Linked DNA regions of Persicimonas caeni. The protein of the gene in region 1 binds, or shares a complex with, the protein of each later gene. Links are inferred from orthologs where the notes say so. Each region holds a gene or a part of one and is shown on either strand. Other genes may lie near its edges. The genes, in order: metK and groL.

The links.
Region 2: the proteins of metK (region 1) and groL are in contact, whole or in part, in a cryo-EM structure (PDB 8P4O), measured with the Escherichia coli proteins. The link is inferred for Persicimonas caeni from one-to-one orthologs.

The regions. Positions count from the first base shown.
Region 1 is NZ_CP041186.1:3,682,518-3,685,818, forward strand. Bases 98-3,081 are described here. They hold metK (methionine adenosyltransferase), read right to left. Parts: upstream 2,178-3,081; coding sequence 1,017-2,177; downstream 98-1,016. Other genes in these bases: FIV42_RS13660 (hypothetical protein), read left to right, coding at 98-825; miaB (tRNA (N6-isopentenyl adenosine(37)-C2)-methylthiotransferase MiaB), read right to left, coding at 2,274-3,081. Outside these bases: more of FIV42_RS13660, read left to right, coding at 1-97; more of miaB, read right to left, coding at 3,082-3,301. UniProt on the Escherichia coli protein: Catalyzes the formation of S-adenosylmethionine (AdoMet) from methionine and ATP.
Region 2 is NZ_CP041186.1:7,224,396-7,227,707, forward strand. The notes cover bases 22-3,016. They hold groL (chaperonin GroEL), read left to right. Parts: upstream 22-679; coding sequence 680-2,353; downstream 2,354-3,016. Other genes in these bases: FIV42_RS26840 (co-chaperone GroES), read left to right, coding at 306-596; FIV42_RS26850 (serine/threonine-protein kinase), read left to right, coding at 2,557-3,016. Outside these bases: more of FIV42_RS26850, read left to right, coding at 3,017-3,312.

The DNA.
Region 1 (3,301 bases):
GCCAACGTCGCCAAGAGCGGCTTGGTTGGCACCTTCGAGGTCTGCGAGACGCTGCCCGATGACCGCTGCGACCAAGACGGCATCTGCTCGGATGGCGTGCGCATGTGCAACGATATCCGCGCCGGCACCAGCGACCCGCAGGCTCGCGAAGCCTACTGCGGCATGCCCGACGCCAACGCCTCGGGCGCCCTGGGCGACACCTGCGAGCAGACGAGCGACTGCCGCTCGCGCATCTGCCTCAACGGCAACAGCGACGAGTGCTCGGTGATCTGCGCGGCCGACAGCCAGTGCGCGCAGGGCCAGGCATGCACGACCTTCAACGTCGGCACCAGCCAGCTCGGCTTCTGCAACACCGCCTGCGCCGACAACAGCGACTGCGGCGGCCTCGACTTCACCGACAGTAACGGCAATACGGTCGAGCACGTGTGCACGACCAACGAGAACACGCGTGAAGACGCCGTCGACCAGATCTGCGTGCGCCGCAACATCGTCGACCCGAACGACAGCAACGTCGGTCTGCTTGGCGATACGTGCTCGAGTGGCTCGGACTGCCAGAGTGGCCTGTGCCTGACCAACACCATCTACGACGGCACCCCCTGCAGCTCGGCCAGCGACTGCCAGTCCGGCCAGGTCTGCCAGGTCGAGCCGCAGAGTGGCCAGCGTCAGTGCGGCGACCAGGCCAGCTACTGCACGCGCGTCTGCGACGACGGCGGCGACTGCTCCGGCGGCGTCTCCGGCAACGCGCTGACCGCCTGCGACTCCAATATCCGGGTGACGCTCAGCACCGGCACGGTGGACACCATTTCGGCCTGCTCGCCGAACTAAACACGGCGCTGCAAACGTAAGAAAGCCCCGGCGAGTTCGATTCGCCGGGGCTTTTTTGTGTTCGGTGTGTATTGGGTGGTTCGTGGCTCATTACCCCGCGGCAAGCCCCGGCTCCGCAACGAAAAAGGCGCCCCGGGGGGCGCCTTTCGCGAGGGCTAGAAGCCCCCGCACCGAAACGTGGTCGCGCGAGCTTAGAGCAGCGCGTCCTTGAGCACCTCGGCCTTGTCGGTCTTCTCCCAGTTGAAGGAGGAGCGACCGAAGTGGCCGTAGGCGGCGGTGTCGCGGTAGATCGGGCGCAGCAGGTCGAGGGTGCGGATGATGCCGGCCGGCTTGAGTTCGAAGAACTCGGGGACGGCGGCTTCGATCTTCTCCTCGGGGACCGCGGCGGTGCCGAAGGTGTTGACCATGACGCTGACCGGCTCGGCGACGCCGATAGCGTAGGCGAGCTGGACTTCGCAGCGGCGGGCGAGGCCGGCGGCGACGATGTTCTTGGCGATGTAGCGGGTCATGTAGGCGGCCGAGCGGTCGACCTTGCTCGGGTCCTTACCGCTGAAGGCACCGCCGCCGTGGCGGCCCATGCCGCCGTAGGTGTCGACGATGATCTTGCGGCCGGTCAAGCCGGCGTCAGCCAAGGGGCCGCCGGCGACGAAGCGGCCGGTCGGGTTGATGTGGAACTTGGTGCCCTCGTGCAGCAGCTCCTCGGGGAGGACCTTCTTGATGGTCGTCTCCATGACCGCCTCGCGCACCTCGTCGATGCTCACGCGGTCGAGGTGCTGGGTCGACACGACGACCGCGTCGATGGCGACCGGCTCGTTGTCCTCGTAGCGCACCGTGACCTGGCTCTTGCTGTCGGGGCCGAAGAAGTCGACGACTTCCTGCTTTCGCACCTGCGCCAGATGGGCGACGAGCTTGTGCGAGTACATGATCGGCATCGGCATCAGCTCTTCGGTCTCGTCGCAGGCGTAACCGAACATCAGGCCCTGGTCGCCGGCGCCCTGTTCTTCGACCACACCCATGTCGGTGACGACGCCCTGAGCGATGTCGGGGCTCTGCTCGTCGATGGCCGACTGGACCGAGCAGGAGCGGTAGTCGAATCCGAACTCGGGATTGGTGTAACCGATGCGCTTGATCGTGTTGCGCACGATCTCGGGCAGGTCGACGTAAGCCTTGGTGGTGATCTCGCCGAAGATCATGGCGAGGCCCGTGTTGACGATGGTCTCACAGGCGACGCGCGCGCTGGTGTCCTGCGCCAGAATGGCGTCGAGGACGCCGTCGGAGATCTGGTCGGCGACCTTATCGGGGTGGCCTTCGGAGACGGATTCGGAGGTGAAGACGAAGTTCTTGGACATGATGTATGGCTCCTGAATACTACATGACGGCCGAATGACGACCGCGAATGCTCTTTAACAGTGGAAATTGGTACCGTAGTGGGGGCGTGTTGGCAATTGTTACGCCAATTCACCCAACAACGTATGGCTCGTGCAGTCGGTCACCTTCACGTCGACCAGATCGCCGGCCTCGATGTCGCGGCCGTCGGCCTTCGGGAAGACCACCGTCTTGAAGTCGCCGGTGCGCCCACAAAGCTCGTTGGGGTCGCGGCGGCTCTCGCCTTCGACGAGCACCGTGTAGGTGCCGCCGACCTTCGACTTGAAGACCTCGGCGCTGATCGATTCCTGCAGCGCGATGATCTTTTTGAGGCGCTCGCCTTTGACTTCCTCGTCGATGTCGTCGGGGAGGTTGCGCGACGCGTAGGTGTTGCTGCGCTCGGAGTATTTGAACAGGTACGCGAAGTCGAAGCGCGTCGACTCCATCAGCTCCATCGTCTGCTCGAAGTCCTCTTCGGTTTCCCCCGGAAAGCCGACGATGATGTCGGTCGACAGGGCGATGTCGGGCACCGCCGCGCGAATGTCGTCGACGAGCTGGTCGTACTCTTCGCGCGTGTACTGGCGGCGCATCTCGTCGAGCATCCGGTTCGAGCCCGACTGCGCCGGCAGGTGCAGATAGTTGCAAATCTTGTCGTGCCGCGCAATCGTTTCGATCAATTTCGGAGTGAAATCAGTGGGATACGGCGACGTGAACCGGATGCGCTCGATGCCCTCGATGGGCACGATCTGCTCGAGCAGGTCAGCGAAGTCGACGTCCTCGTAGCGGTACGAGTTGACCGTCTGGCCCAGAAGGGTGACCTCTTTGTAGCCGCGCTCGGCCAAGTTTTCGACCTGGCGCAAGATCTCGTGAGGCGGCACGCCGCGCTCGCGCCCGCGCACGAACGGCACGATGCAGAAGGTGCAGAACTTGTCGCAGCCACGCTGCACGGTGACCCATCCGCCCACGCCCGGCTTTCGCTTGGGCGTCAGTCCCTCGTAGACCTCGGCCTTGTCGAGCTTGACGTCGATGACCGGATCGCGCGCCTCGCCGGTGGCCTTGTCGAGCAGGGCGGGCAGCCGACGGTAGGCGTCGGGGCCGATCACCAGGTCGA
Region 2 (3,312 bases), 3.5 Mb from region 1 along the record:
TCAGATTGTGACCCATGGCTCGGCCCCGCGCGGCGCCACTTTCGCCGCCGCGCTCGGTTCACCAACGCCAGTCTCACGGGCCGAGTTTCATCGCTGAGAAAATCTTGCGCTTTACGCCTTGACTTTCAGAGGAGGGTCACTATAAATCCGACGCAGTTAGCACTCTCGGAAGCAGAGTGCTAATGCGGGCTTCGGAGGAGCGCGCTCCCATCGTGTCGCGCCCCTCCGGGCCGAGCAACTTCTTTAAATTTATATTGGTAGCAAGTCCGTTCCCTTTTGTTGAAAACCTTACGGAGGACAGTCTCATGAACGTCAAGCCGCTTTATGACCGCGTCCTGGTCCAGCGAGTCCAGAGTGATGAGAAGAGTGCCGGTGGAATCATCATCCCCGAGACCGCCAAAGAGAAGCCCCTCGAGGGCATCGTGCGCTCGGTCGGACCGGGCAAGCTCACCGACTCGGGTGAGAACGCTCCCATGCAGGTCCAAGAGGGCGACAAGATCCTCTTCGGCAAGTACTCGGGCACCGAGATCACCATCCAGGGCGAAGAGCACCTCATCCTGCGTGAGGACGAGATCCTGGCGGTCATCGAAGACTGAATCGTCGGAGCGAACGCCCAGTCGGGCATTCAACTCCAACTGCTCAATCGATAGCAATACATACGATCTGAAGGAGTTCAGACATGGCAGCTAAAGAAATTATTTTTGATGCACGCGCTCGCCAGCGCATTCTCAAGGGTGTCAACACCCTGGCCAACGCCGTGCGCGTGACGCTCGGACCCCGTGGCCGCAACGTGGTCATCGAGAAGAGCTTCGGTGCGCCGACCATCACCAAGGACGGCGTGACCGTCGCCAAAGAGGTCGAGCTCGAAGACAAGTTCCAGAACATGGGCGCGCAGATGGTCAAAGAGGTCTCGTCGAAGACCTCGGACACCGCCGGTGACGGTACGACCACCGCAACCGTGCTCGCTCAGGCCATCTTCCGTGAGGGCTCCAAGCTCGTGGCCGCCGGCCACGACCCGATGAGCATCAAGCGTGGCATCGACAAGGCCGTCGAGGCCGTCGTCGGCGCCATCGGCGAGTTGGCCACCCGCACCAACGACCGCGGCAAGATCGCTCAGGTGGGTACCATCTCGGCGAACAACGACCCGCAGATCGGCGAGCTGATCGCCGAGGCGATGGAAAAGGTCGGTGAGTCGGGCGTCATCACCGTCGAAGAGGCCAAAGGCCTGCACGACGAGCTCGAGTTCGTCGAAGGTATGCAGTTCGACCGTGGCTACCTGTCGCCGTACTTCGTGACCGACAGCGAGCGCATGGAAGTCAACCTCGAAGATCCCTTCATCCTGCTCTTCGACAAGAAGGTCAGCAGCATGAAGGACCTTCTTCCGGTGCTCGAGCAGGTCCACCAGCAGGGCAACAAGCCGCTGCTCATCATCGCCGAAGACATCGAAGGCGAAGCGCTTGCCACCCTCGTGGTCAACAAGCTGCGCGGCGTGCTCAACGTCGCTGCGGTCAAGGCGCCGGGCTTCGGCGACCGCCGCAAGCAGATGCTCGAAGACATCGCGGTGCTGACCGGTGGTCAGGTCATCAGCGAAGAGCGCGGCATGCAGCTGGAGAACACCAAGCTCAACGACCTGGGCACGGCTGATAGCGTCACCATCACCAAAGACGCGACCACCGTCGTCGGTGGCAAGGGCACCAAGGACGACATCCAGGCCCGCATCCAGCAGATCAACACCCAGATCGGCACGACCACCAGCGACTACGACCGCGAGAAGCTCCAGGAGCGCCTGGCCAAGCTTTCGGGCGGCGTCGCTGTCATGAAGGTCGGTGCGGCCACCGAGATCGAGATGAAGGAGAAGAAGGCGCGCGTCGAGGACGCCCTCAACGCAACCCGCGCCGCCGTCGAAGAGGGCATCGTCCCCGGTGGTGGTGTCGCTCTGCTCCGCGCTCGCAAGGCGCTCGACAACGTCGAAGCCAAGGACGACGAAGTCTTCGGTGTCGAGATCATCCGTCGCGCCGTCGAAGAGCCGATCCGTCAGATCTCGGCCAACGCCGGCGTCGAGGGCTCGCTGGTCATCCAGGAAGTTCTCAGCCAGGACGGCAACTACGGCTACAACGCTGCCATCGGCGAGTACCAGGACCTGGTCGAAGCCGGTGTCATCGACCCGGCCAAGGTCACCCGTACCGCGCTGCAGAACGCAGCCAGCGTCGCTGGCCTGATGCTCACCACCGAGGCGATGGTCGCCGAGAAGCCCAAGAAGAAGGGCGCCGAGGACGACGATGACGCCGGAATGGGCGGCATGGGCGCCATGGGTGGAATGGGCGGCATGGGAGGCATGGGCGGCATGATGTAAGCCCCCGACTCCGATGCGGCTCGAGGCCCGGTGAGTTGTCACCGGCGCCTCCCGCCGAATCTAGAAGCCCCGCGCACTCTTTGGGTGCGCGGGGCTTTTTTTTGTGCGGCGAACGCGAGTTGAAGCAGACACGACCGGGGTGCTAAGCTCACCTCGGTCAACGCATTTCACTCGCCGCAACACGAGTCTCTAGCGAGCTTCTGATGGTTAAGTCCGATCCCGACGCGCGCCTGCGCAAGCTTCTCGCGCCGGGAAGTTTGTTCGAGGAAAAGTATCGGGTCGTCTCCCAGCTGGGGACGGGAAGCTTTGCCATCGTGGTCAAGGCGCGACACGAGGTCATGGGGCGTGACGTCGCTCTCAAGTGCCTCAAGCCTTCGGTGGTGCGATCCAACCCGGAGGTCTCCGAGCGCTTCGTCAACGAGGTGCAGATCGTCAGTCGGCTGCGCCATCCCAACACCGTGACCATTTTCGATTTCGGCCAGACCGACGATGATCTGGCCTACATGGTCCTCGAGTACCTGAAGGGACAGACGCTCGACGAACTCATCGCGCGCGAAGGTGCCCTCGACGAAACACGCGCGATTCATATCTGCCGACAGATCTTGAAGAGCTTGGCCGAGGCGCACGCCCTCGGGATCATCCACCGGGATCTGAAGCCGTCCAATATCATGCTCACCGAGCTTCACGGCGAGCCGGATTTCGTCAAGGTGCTCGACTTCGGCGTGGCCAAGCTGCTCGAGGATTCCGAACGCCGCGACACCAAGTTTCAGCCCCGCTCCACGCAGTTCATCGGTACCCCCGTGTATATGAGTCCGGAGCAGGTGCTCGGCCAGCCGGTCGCACCTGCCAGCGATCTCTACAGCCTCGGGTTGATCCTCTACGAAATGCTCACCGGCCAGACGCCGATCGAGCACGACAGCGTCGCCTCGGTGGTGCGTGAACACCTCGACGATCGGCCG